3 regions of the Massilia aerilata genome follow, and region 1 is predicted to be linked to each of the others. Evidence: predicted binding sites of a transcription regulator. Region 1 holds the regulator's gene; each other region holds the start of a gene.
What was found. Region 1 encodes FNR, which switches genes on or off when oxygen is low (the NO sensors DNR and NnrR bind a similar motif). Its sites were predicted from a motif close to TTGATNNNNATCAA; they were not measured.

Region 1 (4,209 bases):
GCCGCTCCGGCGCTCCGGCCCGTACCGGCCCGGCACACGGAAGGGGAGGCGCCGCGACTTTACGCCCTCGGCTTCATCAAGTCGATGCTCGAACCGCCGCCTGGCGGATGGCGGCCAGGCGGGTAGGCTGCCGGATCCAGGGATACGACTGGTACCAGTCCGGCCCGGCATTCGCATTGCGAAGAAACTCAACGCCGATCGGTCGGCTGCGGGTCCGTGGGCGGCGTCGTCGGCGGGGTCGTCGACGTGGCCCCCGCGCCCTGGCCGGACGCGCCCACCGTGCCCGGGCTGCCGGTGGTGCCCATCGTGTTGCCTTCCATTGTGCCGCTGGTTGTGGAACCGCTGGAGGTCGAACCCGTTGCGGAACTGGCGTCCATGTCGCTGCCGCTCGTGCGTGTCGCGCTGCATGCCCCCAGGGACAGGGCGATCATGCTGCCGATGAAGAGGCCTTGCACTGTTTTCATGATCATCTCCTAATAGTAGGGAAGACCATCATGGATAGGCGGGCCAGCGCCGACCATAGGAGGGCTTCGGCCGTCTTTGTAGGACATGCCGCACGGCCTGTCCAGTGTGCATGCTTAAAGTTTATGAACAAATGACTGCCTCTGTCAGTTCGCGCCCCGCTCCGGTATCATTCGGGGATGAACCAGAATTCCTTCCAACCCTTCGTCATCGGCGTGGCCGGCGGCAGCGGCAGCGGCAAGTCCACGGTGACGCAGCAGGTGCTGTCTTCCTTCGGCGCCGAGATGGTGTCGGTCGTCATGCAGGACGACTATTACAACGACCAGTCCGAACTCACCCCTGAAGTCCGCCGCCGGCAGAATTACGACCACCCGGACGCCTTCGACTGGCCGCTGATGGTGCAGCACGTGCGCGCCCTGCGCAATGGCGAAACGATCCAGATGCCGGAATACGATTTCACGATCGACAACCGCTCCAGCAAGACCATACCGGTCAAGCCGGCCCCGGTGATCGTGATCGAAGGCCTGTTCGCCCTCTACGACGCGGACCTGCGCAAGATGATGTCGCTGAAGATCTTCGTCGACACGGCGCCGGACGTGCGCTTCATCCGCCGCATGCAGCGGGATATTGCCGAGCGCGGCCGCACGACCGAGAGCATCGTCAACCAGTACCTGGAAACGGTGCGCCCGATGCACAAGCAGTTCATCGAACCGACCAAGCGCCACGCCGACGTCATCCTGCCGCACGGCGCGAACGGCCCGGCGGTCGACGTCATCACGACCAAGGTCGCGAGCGTCATCGATGAGTTAAAGCGCGGAAAACTCGAACAGCCCTGATCAGGCCATCGGGCTGCATTGCTCGGTGCCGGCCGCCAGCGCCTTCAGGCGGGCCGGATCGAGCAGGGTGACCTCGCGCTTGTCGATCGTCAGCAGGCCCATCTTCTTGAAACGCGACAGCAGGCGGCTGATGCTCTCGATCGTCAGGCCCAGGTAGTTGCCGATGTCTTCGCGCGACATGCGCAGGGCGAACTGGGTCGGCGAATAGCCGCGCGCCGCGTAGCGGGCCGACTTGTTGACCAGGAAGACGGCAAAACGCTGTTCCGCCCGCATATTGCCGAGCAGTAGCATGGCGTTCTGCTCGCGCGTGATCTCGTTGCTCATCATGCGGTGGAAGTGGCGCAGCAGGGTCGGCACCTGGCCGAACAGCTCTTCCAGGTTGCCGAAGGGGATCTCGCAGACTTCGCTGTCCTCCAGCGCCACCGCATCGCAGTGGTGGCATTCGCTGCTGATCGCGTCCATGCCCAGCAGTTCGCCGGCCATCTGGAAGCCGGTGATCTGGGTTTCGCCGGCGGCGTTCACCTGGTAAGTCTTGAAATGCCCGAAACGCACCGCGTACAGGTTGCGGAAGGGATCGCCCTTGCGGTACAGGGGCTCGTCGCGCGCCACGCGCCGGCGGCGGCCGATGATCTTGTCGAGACGGTCGATGTCCGCATCCGCGAGGCCCATCGGCAGGCAGAGCTGGTGCATGCTGCAGGCCGCGCAACTGGCCTTCAGGGTTTGCACGTTCAGCAGTTTGTCGTCGGTCGGTAAGCTGATGGCCTGGATCATCGGTCGGTGGAGACGGTTGGGGGTCAATATCCGTGATTATACGGTCGCTGTTCGAGGACTGTGCATCTTCCCGCCGGAACAGTTGAACGCCTGTTCACATGACGTCGCATTTTGACCGCAGGCCTGCCTTGCCACCCTGGCAATCGTGCGCACCCCGGCGCGTGCTAGATTCTGTACACAACAATAAGGGGAGCTCACATGTTCGGCTTGGCGGCATTGGACCTGGCGCGCCTTCAGTTCGCGTTCACGATGTCGTTCCACATCCTGTTTCCAGCGATCACCATCGGCCTGGCCAGTTACCTGGCCGTGCTGGAGCTGTGCTGGCTGAAGACCAGGCGCCAGGTCTTCGTCGACCTGTACCAGTTCTGGTTGCGGATTTTCGCCGTGACTTTCGGCATGGGCGTGGTCTCCGGCATCGTGATGGCTTACCAGTTCGGCACCAACTGGAGTTTTTTTTCCGAATACGCCGGCGCCATCACCGGGCCGCTGCTGGCCTACGAGGTGCTGACCGCCTTCTTCCTGGAAGCCGGCTTCCTGGGCGTGATGCTGTTCGGCTGGACCAAGGTCGGGCCCGGGCTGCACTTCCTCGCCACTTGCATGGTCGCGCTCGGCACCCTGATCTCCGCCACCTGGATCCTCGGCTCGAACAGCTGGATGCAGACGCCGCAGGGCTATGCCATCGTCGATGGACGCATGGTGCCGGTCGACTGGCTCAAAATCATTTTCAACCCGTCCTTTCCCTACCGGCTGGTGCACATGTCGATTGCCGCCTTCCTGTCGACGGCCTTGTTCGTGGGCGCCTCCGCCGCCTGGCATCTCCTGAAAGGCCGCGGCAACGAAGCGGTGCGCACCATGCTGTCGATGGCGATGTGGATGGTGCTGATCGTCGCGCCCATCCAGGCCGTGGTCGGGGACATGCATGGCCTGAACACCTTGCAGCACCAGCCGGCCAAGATCGCGGCGCTCGAGGGGCATTGGGAAAACGAAGGCGACAAGCCCTTGCCGCTGCTGCTGTTCGGCATCCCTTCCATGAAGGACGAGGAAACGAAATTCGCACTCGGCATCCCGCGCGTCGGCAGCTGGATACTCACGCACACCTGGGGCGGCCAGATCAGGGGCCTCAAGGCATTCCCGAAGGACGAGCGGCCCAACGCCCTGATTATCTTCTGGAGCTTCCGCGCGATGGTCGGCCTGGGCCTGCTGATGATCGCGCTGGGCGCCTGGAGCCTGTGGCTGCGGCTTAAAAAGCGGCTGTACGACAGCCGCGGCTTCCTGAAGATGGCGATGTGGATGGGGCCGGCGGGCCTGCTGGCGGTGCTGGCCGGCTGGATCACCACCGAGGTCGGGCGCCAGCCCTGGATCGTCTACGGCGTGCTGCGCACCGCGGATGCCGCCTCGAAGATCTCCGCCGGTCCGCTGGCCCTGTCGCTGGCGCTGTTCGTGGTGGCTTACCTGTTCGTGTTCGGGGTCGGCATCGCCTATGTGCTGCGGCTGGTGCGCAAGGGACCGCAAGCCTTCGACACCACGCGCGCGGCCCAGGGCGGGCCGGGCAGGGGGCGCACGCCGGCGCGGCCCCTGTCCGTGCCGGAAGCCGAGGCCTCGGCCAACGAAGACAACCTGACATGACTATGGACATCGACATCACCGCGGTCTGGGCCGGCATCATCTTCTTCTCCGTCTTCATGTACGTGGTGCTGGACGGCTTCGACCTCGGCATCGGCATGCTCTATCCCTTCGTGCCGGACAGGCGCGACCGCGACACGATGATGAATTCGGTGGCGCCGATCTGGGACGGCAACGAGACCTGGCTGGTGCTGGGCGGCGAGGGCCTGCTGGCGGCCTTCCCGGTGGCCTATGCGGTGATCCTGCCCGGCCTCTACCTGCCGCTGATCTTCATGCTGCTCGGGCTGATCTTCCGCGGCGTGGCTTTCGAATTCCGCTTCAAGGCCAACGACCGCGAACGGCCGGTCTGGGACCTGGCTTTCATCGCTGGCTCGATGACGGCGGCCTTCTTCCAGGGCGTATCGCTGGGCGCCTTTCTTTCCGGAATTCCGGTGTCGGGGCGCAGCTATGCGGGCGGGCCGCTGGACTGGTTCGCGCCTTTCCCGCTGGCGGCCGGCTGCGGCGTCATGATCGCCTA
Region 2 (4,209 bases), on a different contig from region 1:
GCAGGTCACCGTGGCACGCCCTGATCATGCCCTGGGCCTTCCTGTGGCGAAAGGCACGGCCCAGGCGCATGCGCTCCAAGCTCTCCCATTCGCCCAGCACCGGCAGCCGGTCCTCGCCTGCGCCCTGCGGCACGAGTTCACGCAGCTCGGCGAGCGTGTCGCCAAAACTGGCGGAGACGCCTTCCGGCGCGCCCCACCCGGCGTCCGGCGGCGCCCGCGCGGCGTCGAGATGAAAGCCGGCCAATAGCAGCGCAAGACCGTCCACGTCCCCGCCGTCGAGCAGACCATGCGCGAGCCGCTTGCTCCACAAGTCCGACTGTTCGAAGGCATGCATCCGCACCGCGTACTCGATCGCCTCGCCGGCGCCGCCCAGGACCGGGTGCACGAGACTGCCGCCCACTGGCGCGACGTCGATATAAACCCCGGGCGCGAGCCGGCGGTTCAGCCGGCACTCCTCCTGGCAGTAGAAACGGCGCGCCTCCAGCGTGGAGAAGTCGAGGAAAGGAAGGCGCAGCGCCTTCTTGAACTTGAATGCATATCCTGCCGCGACCAGTACCCGCGAAATGTGGGTTTCGAACTGGCCCACGTCCTTGCCGTCCGCTTCGAGCATACGCGCGATGCGATCGATGAGCCGCCTTTGCTGCGCCTGTGCATTCATCACACTGCCCTGGTTCTGCGACTGACAACTTTGATCGGCATCAAACAATTATCTGCGCAGGCGAAGACACTGCGTATCTCATTGAATGAAAGCTGAGGTAAATCATGACGTTCCACAAAGTTGCGATGAGTTCTCCTGCAGCCTGCATGGCGCTGCATCGCGGCCGCAAGAAGCTGCGCGCCCGCGTCACCACCTTGCTGGCCACGCCGGACACCGGGTTCGCACAAGGATTCCCGGGCATGGTCGCTGCGGTCGAGGCCGGATTTCGCCATGAGGAAGCCCTGCTGGAACTGCTGGGCGACGCCTGCATGCCCCCGCGGCGCGCCGACCACGCCATCATCCTGTCTGCCCTGCACCGCACCGCGTCGCGCGTCGAGAGCGGCGACCTCAGGCAGGGCCGGCAGGTCGTGGACGCCCTGCGCCATGTGCTGGCGCTGCCGTGGCCGTTCATCGGTCCCGCATCCCTGCCCCGCCACACGGCTGCGGCCGCGCGCCCGATTCCTCGATGAGCATGACGGGCAGCCCTGGGCTATACGTGAATGATGACCTTGATCGCCTTGCTCTCGGCAGCGCGGCCGAAGGTGTCGTAGGCTTCTTCCATCCGGTCGAGCGGGAAGCGGTGGCTGACCAGGCCCGCCGGTTCCAGCCGGCGCGCGTTGACCGCCTTCAGCAGCTGCGGCGTGGTGACGGTGTCCACAAGGCGCGTGGTGATGGTGATGTTGTGCGACCACAGGCGTTCCAGGTGCAGGTCGACCTTGACGCCGTGCACGCCGACGTTGGCGATGGTGCCGCCCGGCGCCACCAGCTCCTGGCACAGCGCGAAGCTGGCCGGGACGCCGACCGCCTCGATCACCGTGTCGGCGCCGCGCCCATCGGTCAGCTCGCGTACGCGCGCGGGTGTACCGGCATCCGGCGCCAGCACGTGCGTCGCGCCGAAGCGCTGCGCCAGATCGAGGCGATGACGGTCCGGGTCGATCGCGACCAGCACCGACGGCGCGTAGAACTGCGCCGTCATCAGGGCCGCCAGGCCGATCGGGCCGGAACCCACGATGGCGACGCTGCAGCCTGGCTGCACCTTGCCGTTCAGGACGCCGCACTCGAAGCCGGTGGGCAGGATATCGCTGAGCATGGTCAGCGCCTCTTCGTCCGCGCCCGCCGGTATGTGGTGCAGGCTGAAGTCGGCATGCGGAATACGCACGTAATCCGCCTGGGTGCCATCGATCCGGTTACCGAGGATCCAGCCGCCGTCCAGGCAGTGCGAGTACATCCCCTTGCGGCAGTAATCGCAGCGCCCGCAAGCCGTGATGCAGGAGATCAGTACCCGGTCGCCGGGCCGGAAGCCGCTGACCGACGGCCCGACGGCGTCGATCACGCCCACGCCTTCGTGCCCGAGCGTGGTTCCCGGCTGGCAGGTCGGCACGTCGCCCTTCAGGATGTGCAGGTCGGTTCCGCAGATGGTGGTATGGGTCAGGCGCACGATGGCGTCTTCGGGGTGCTGGAGTTCCGGCGCAGGGCGCTCCTCTAGAGCGCGCATGCCGGGTCCACGGTAGACAAGCGCTCGCATGATGGCCTCCTCGTCAGTGTAGCGACAACATGGATTCGAGCGCCGATCATAGCGCGCGGGCGGTGGGCGGGCGCTTACGTTCCTGCATTTCGTGGGTCGCTACAGCTAAATATTCGTATTTTTTGACCCACATCAAGCGCGTCATTGGCATCCGCACAGGTCATGTTTACATTGAATGTGATACGGCCCGCTCCGCCGCCGCACCAAGTCAGCCGCCGCTGGTCGAACTGATGCGCGGGGCCCCGACACTTTTGCCTGAAAGGAAGAGACATGTACAAGACGATCGTCCTCCACATCGACGGCGGTTCGCAGCAGGACAGCCGCATGCGCGCCGCGGCCATGCTGGCCAGGGAACACGGCGCCCACCTGGTCGGCACGGCCGCCACCGGCATTTCCTATACCGATCTCGCGCTGCTGGCCGGGTCGATGGCGGCGCCGGTGCCGGTCACCGACCTCGACGGCCTGCGCGACGCCGCGCTCGTCCGCCTCCAGGAATTCGCCGCCCAGGCCGTGCGGCTGGGCGTGGCCTCGAGCGAAGTCCGCCTGATCGAAGACCATGCCGACTACGCCCTGCTGATGCAGTCGCGTTATGCGGACCTGGTCGTGCTGAGCCAGGACCGCGAGCACGGCCACGAGCTGGGGCTGCCGGCGCGGGTGCGCAGGCTGCCCGAGCACCTGGCCCTGCATGGCGCCAGACCGGTGCTGGTGATTCCGGACAGCTGGCAGGGCGAACCGATACCGGGCACGGTGGTCGCGGGCTGGGATGGCAGCATGCAGGCGATCCGCGCCTTCGAAGCCGCCCTGCCGCTGCTGCAGCGGGCGCCCGGCGTCAAGCTGGCGCTGATCAATCCCGACACGCTGACCGGTCTGCACGGCGAAGAACCCGGCGCCGACATGGCCTTGTTCCTGGCGCGCCATGGGGTGGAGGTCGAGGTGGTGGTCGAGCGCACCGGCGCCACTGCCGGCCATGCGCTGGCGGCCCTGGCCAGCGATTGCGGCGCCGGCCTGATCGTGAGCGGGGCTTATGGCCACAGCCGCTACCGCGAGTGGGTGCTGGGCGGCGTCACCCGCGAGCTGCTGGCGCGCACGCCCGTGCCCCTGCTGATCGCCCACTGAGCGGCCTGCAACGTGAACGATCCGACCGACATCCCGCCCAGCGAGCAGCTGCGCGAAGCCAGCACCTGGCAAGCCTGGTCCCGGCACAGCTACCCCGAGGCCAGTGTCGAGCACGCCCAGGTCGACCTGGCGCTGAACGCCTGGCTGGGGCGCATGACCGGCTACGTTTCGCCGGCCGCGCTGGCCGCGGCCTGGCAGGACTGGGCCACGCACCTGCTACTGTCTCCGGCCAAGCAGATGGAACTGGGCATGCAGGCGCTGACCGGCTTCGAGCAGTGGCTGCGCTACAGCGGCGCCGCCATGCTCGGCAGCGTAGCCGAACCGGTCCGCCCGTTGGCCCAGGACAAGCGCTTCTCCGACCCGCTGTGGCATGCCTGGCCCTACAACCAGCTCAGCCAGGGGTTCCTGCTGACCCAGAAATGGTGGCACCGCGCCACCAGCGGCGTGCGCGGCGTCTCGCCGCATCACACCGACGTCGTGACCTTCGTCGCCCGCCAGTTGCTGGACGGATTCGCACCCTCGAATTTCATCGCCACCAATCCGATGGCGCAGCAGGTCACGCTGGCCAGCGGCGGCGAGAACCTGCTGCATGGCGCCGTGCGCGCGGCCGGCGACCTGCGGCGCGCCGTCATGGGCGACGCGCCCGCCGTCGCCTGCCGGCCGGGACGCGAGGTGGCCATCACGCCGGGCAAGGTCGTCATGGCCAACCACCTGGTCGAGCTGATCCGCTACGACCCGCAGACGCCGCAGGTGCATGCGGTGCCGCTGCTGATCGTGCCGGCCTGGATCATGAAGTACTACATCCTCGACCTTTCGCCGCAGAATTCGCTGGTGCGCTACCTGGTGGAACGCGGCCACACGGTCTACATGG
Region 3 (4,209 bases), 360 kb from region 1:
AAGACGTTGAGGAAGAAGTTGGCGACGACCATGTCGTAGCGTTCTTCCTCCTCCACCTTCATGATGTCGCTGTGGACCTGGCGGATGTTCAGCGCCACGCCCTCCTTCACCAGGTTGGCCTGGAATTTCTTCAGCATGGTCTCGGACAGGTCGACCACCGTCACCTCGGCGCCGCGCTGGGCGGCATACACGGCATCCCGGCCGTGCCCGACGCCGGCGAACAGCACCTTGTCGCCGGGCTGCAGGCGGTCGAGCATGGCGATCTTGCACTTGTGAATGGACTTGCCGCTGTAGAAGGCGCTCAGCCAGTCGTAGATCGGCCCTACCAGCTTGTATTTGTCTCTCACGCTATGCCTCCCTTATATTTTTCATAAGAGTAAGCGAAAGCGTCAAACCTCCACGGTTTAGTCGCTGGCTTTACGAGCCAACATTCTGGCTTTCTGAGTCAGCCTCCTCAGTGCACCCGGCGCCGGCGCACCGTGGAAGTCCAGTTCTCGAGGTCGACCTCCTCGCGCATGTCGGCGCAGGCGGCCAGCAGTTTGGCGATCTCGCCTTTCGTCAGGCCGGCGTTCAGGGTCAGGCGCACCAGCGCGCGGTTCTTGGGCGTGGCCGGGGCGCAGAACACGGCGCCCTGGATGCCGCGGTTCTCCAGCGCCTTGCGCAGCACCAGGGTCCTGGGCTCGGTGCCGACCTCCAGCGCGATGATCTGCTCGCTGCCCTCGTCGACGCAATAACCGAGCCGTCCGAGGCCGGTGCGCACCTCCCCGGTGATGCGGCGTAGCGCGGCGCGGCGGGCGTCGGCGCGCTCGACGAAATCGATGGCGGCGTCGAACCAGGCCAGTTCATGATTCAGCATGCACGAACTGAAGATGGCCGGGCGCGACTCCGACAGGAAGTAGGGTTTGAAGCGGCTCGAACAAGTGATGATGCCGGCGCGGCCGGCGAAGGCCTTGGCCAGCGAGGCGGTGCGGAAGTGCACGCGCTCCTCGAGCCCGGCCGCGATCACCAGGCCGGCGCCGCGCGGCCCATGGGTGCCCAGCGAATGGGATTCGTCGACCACCAGCACGCTGCCGGTCTTTTCGGCCAGCGCCACCACGGCGTGCAGGGGCGCCAGGCTGCCGTCGGTGCTGTACAGGGCGTCGACCACGATCACGCCGGCGCCATGCTTGTTCAGCTGCCGCTCCAGGTGCTCCATATTGTTATGCAGGAAGGGCACCGCCTTGCCGCCGCCCAGCGTCACGCCATCCCACAGCGAGGCATGCGCCATGATGTCGAGGTAGACCGGCACGCCCGGCTCCGAAATGCTTTGCAAGAGGCCGACGTTGGCCGCCCAGCCCGATTGGGCCAGGATGGTCTCCTGGGCGCCCAGGAAGTCGGCGAATTTTTCTTCCAGCCGGTGCTGCTGGCTGCCTGACTGCAGGTAGACGGCGGACATCAGCGACTGCCCGCCATCGCCGGTCAGGACGCGGGCCTGGGCGTCGAGCAGCGCGGGTTCGTTCGCCAGGCAGAGGTAGTCGTTGCCAGCAAGCATCACGGCGCCTGGCCCCTGGCGCTTCCAGACATGGACATGCTCGCCCCCCATCAACTGTTCGATGCGGGTCACATGGTGGGCGTCCATGCGCCGCGTGACGAAGGCCGGCATCTGCAGGCTGGCGGTGGGACGAGGCTTGATCTGGATGGTGTTAATGGTGGACATGTTTTCCTCCGGGAAAAATTTTATTGTGTCCCTGCACAAGGCTTCTTCGCGTCTCTCCGCCGCAGAATTGACCGAGATCAATCTGGACTGAGCGTTTTCCGTCAAGCTCACCCAAGGGTTGAGTGAGATCAATTTCGAATTTACAAGTATTGAAAACAAACGGTCTACGACCGGGAGCTACCGAGTGAAGAGCCTGCTGTACAGGAGTGTCGCGAGCATGAGCGCGCCGATCGTGGCGCGTTATCGCCTGAGCCGGCCCGCCCTGCTCGCGTGGCTGCTGCGCCAGGAGCAGCAGCAGGCGTATTCCGTCATGCGTCTGCACTTCCTGGCCTGGCTGGGGTGCATCGGCATGCCCTTGTACTACCTCATCTGGACAACCTGGTTCCCCCAAAAGTTCGAGAGCCTGGACCTGCGTGTGATCGGTTTTGTGCTGTGTCTGCCTGCACTGTTGGCGCCCCGCAAAATCAAGGGGAATTGGCTGCGGGTTTACGAATTCGTCAGCGTGACCTATGTGATGCCCTTCTTCTTCAGCTTCATGTTCCTGATGAACCACGGCTCCGCGGTCTGGGGCGAATCGCTGCTGGTGGCGCTGATCGCACTGTTCCACTTCGACTGGCTGTTCGCGCTGGCCTCCTGCGCGCTCGGGGCGCTGGCCGCCTGCGTGCTGTACGTGGCGGTCGGCGACCCGGACGCCATGCGCTCCGGGTTGAGCGCCTTCCCGCTGGCGCTGGAACAGATGCCGATCTACGTCTTCACGATCGTGATCGTGTCGGTGACCAAGGTCGGGCGCCGCGTGCTCGCGCGCGAGAAGCTGTCCGGCATGTCGCAGGCGCTGGCGATGGTGTCGCACGAGCTGCGCACACCGCTGATCAGCATCGCCGCCAACGTGCGCGGTATCGGGCGGGCGCAGGCCGGCCAGGAAGCCGGCGTGCCGGAAGCGCTGGGGCGCATCCAGTTCGAGGTACGCCACATGAACCAGATGATCGACCTGTTCCTGTTGTCGGCGTCGGCCATGAGCCAGCAGCTGGCGCCGTCCGAGCGGCTGTCGATGTCGGAAATGGTCGAGGCGGTGATCCTGCGCTATCCCTTCGCCAACGAAGAGCAGCGGCGCCTGGTGGACGTGGTGGTGCGCAAGGACTTCGCCTTCCTCGGCCGCGAGGAGTTGGGCGCCGTGGTGCTGCTCAACCTCCTGCGCAATGCCCTCAAGGCGGTGGCGCGCGCCGGCAAGGGCAAGGTGCGCATCATCGTCGACGGCGCCCGGAAGCGCCCGCGCCTGCTGCTGATGGACAGCGGCTGCGGCATCGCGGCCAGGCAGCTGCCCTACATCTTCGAGCGCTTTTACTCCTGGCCGCCGAACACCGGCTCGGGCATCGGCCTGGCCCTGTGCAAGGACATCGTGCACGCCTGGCACGGCAAGATCCGCTGCCGCTCGCGCGAGAAGATCTATACCGTCTTCGCGCTCGAGTTCCCGCCGGAGCGCCGCGCGACGATGCGCAACGCGGGTCCGCCATCCGCACTGGCTTCCTCACCGCGCCCCTGACGACCGAGGCTTACATGACTATTCCGATCTACCAGCACCCGACCATGACCGTCCTCGTCGACGACAGCCCCAGCTTCATCCATAGCCTGCGCTACCAGCTCGGCCCCGGATTTCCCAGCATCGGCTTTTCCGACACCGGCGCCGCGATCGCCTGGCTGCGCGAGCACGGCGCCGCGCCGGCAGCGCTGGCCAGCCTGCTCTCGCCCAGCGTCGACACCTACACCTTCTCGCCCCAGCCCTACAACATCGCCCTGCACGTCGAGCAGGTCTGCGGCATCCGCAACCAGGCGCAGCGCTTCATGACGCCCTCGGTGCTGGTGGTCGATTACTCGATGCCGGGCATGAACGGGATCGAGTTCTGCGAGGCGGTGCGCGAGCTGCCGTGCCGGAAGATCCTGCTGACCGGGGTCGCCGACGAACGGGTCGCCATCGAAGCCTTCAATCGCGGCCTGATCGACCGCTACCTGCGCAAGAGCGACGCCCATGCCCTCGACCGCCTGGAGGCCGAACTCACCCAGCTGCAGGAGGGCTACTTCCTGGCCCAGTCGGAAGCCTTGCGCATGCTGCTCGCGCTGCACGACTACAGCTTCGTCAACGACCCCGCCATCTGCGGCCTGGTGCGCGAACTGGGCGCGCGCCACAAGATCGTCGAGCACTACCTGTTCAAGACCCCGCCCGGCTTCCTGATGTACGACCGCGACGCCCGCCCCTGGCTGCTGGCCGTCGAGACCGAGCAAGGCATGCAGGCCCACTACGAGATCGCCCTCGACGGCGGCGCGCCGCCTTCGCTGCTGGAGGCGCTCGAGCAGCGCCGCGTGGTGCCGAACTTCAGCGACGGCGACGGCATGTACTCGCCGGTGCGGCACAAGGAATGGCACCGTTTCTCCTCGCCGGCCCTGACCTGCCACGGCCGCGAACTCTATTACTGGGCCATGTTCGCGCTCGATCCCGATGTGCTCGGGGGGCACGTGGA

Region 2: the regulator FNR is predicted to act here: its motif matches at 2,345-2,358, upstream of ACFPO9_RS00990 (universal stress protein).
Region 3: the regulator FNR is predicted to act here: its motif matches at 1,764-1,777, upstream of cqsA (alpha-hydroxyketone-type quorum-sensing autoinducer synthase).

Annotation. Positions count from the first base shown of each region.
Region 1 is NZ_JBHSMZ010000006.1:406,190-410,398, reverse strand. Features, by position in the region: gene ACFPO9_RS10980 (hypothetical protein) at 189-464, opposite strand; gene udk (uridine kinase) at 642-1,298, shown strand; gene fnr (fumarate/nitrate reduction transcriptional regulator Fnr) at 1,299-2,069, opposite strand; gene ACFPO9_RS10965 (cytochrome ubiquinol oxidase subunit I) at 2,268-3,695, shown strand; gene cydB (cytochrome d ubiquinol oxidase subunit II) at 3,698-4,209, shown strand, end outside.
Region 2 is NZ_JBHSMZ010000001.1:230,587-234,795, reverse strand. Features, by position in the region: gene ACFPO9_RS01005 (bifunctional aminoglycoside phosphotransferase/ATP-binding protein) at 1-658, opposite strand, end outside; gene ACFPO9_RS01000 (hypothetical protein) at 763-1,167, shown strand; gene ACFPO9_RS00995 (zinc-dependent alcohol dehydrogenase family protein) at 1,188-2,222, opposite strand; gene ACFPO9_RS00990 (universal stress protein) at 2,493-3,338, shown strand; gene ACFPO9_RS00985 (PHA/PHB synthase family protein) at 3,351-4,209, shown strand, end outside.
Region 3 is NZ_JBHSMZ010000006.1:50,859-55,067, forward strand. Features, by position in the region: gene ACFPO9_RS09435 (class I SAM-dependent methyltransferase) at 1-347, opposite strand, end outside; gene cqsA (alpha-hydroxyketone-type quorum-sensing autoinducer synthase) at 455-1,696, opposite strand; gene ACFPO9_RS09445 (sensor histidine kinase) at 1,914-3,236, shown strand; gene ACFPO9_RS09450 (response regulator) at 3,251-4,209, shown strand, end outside.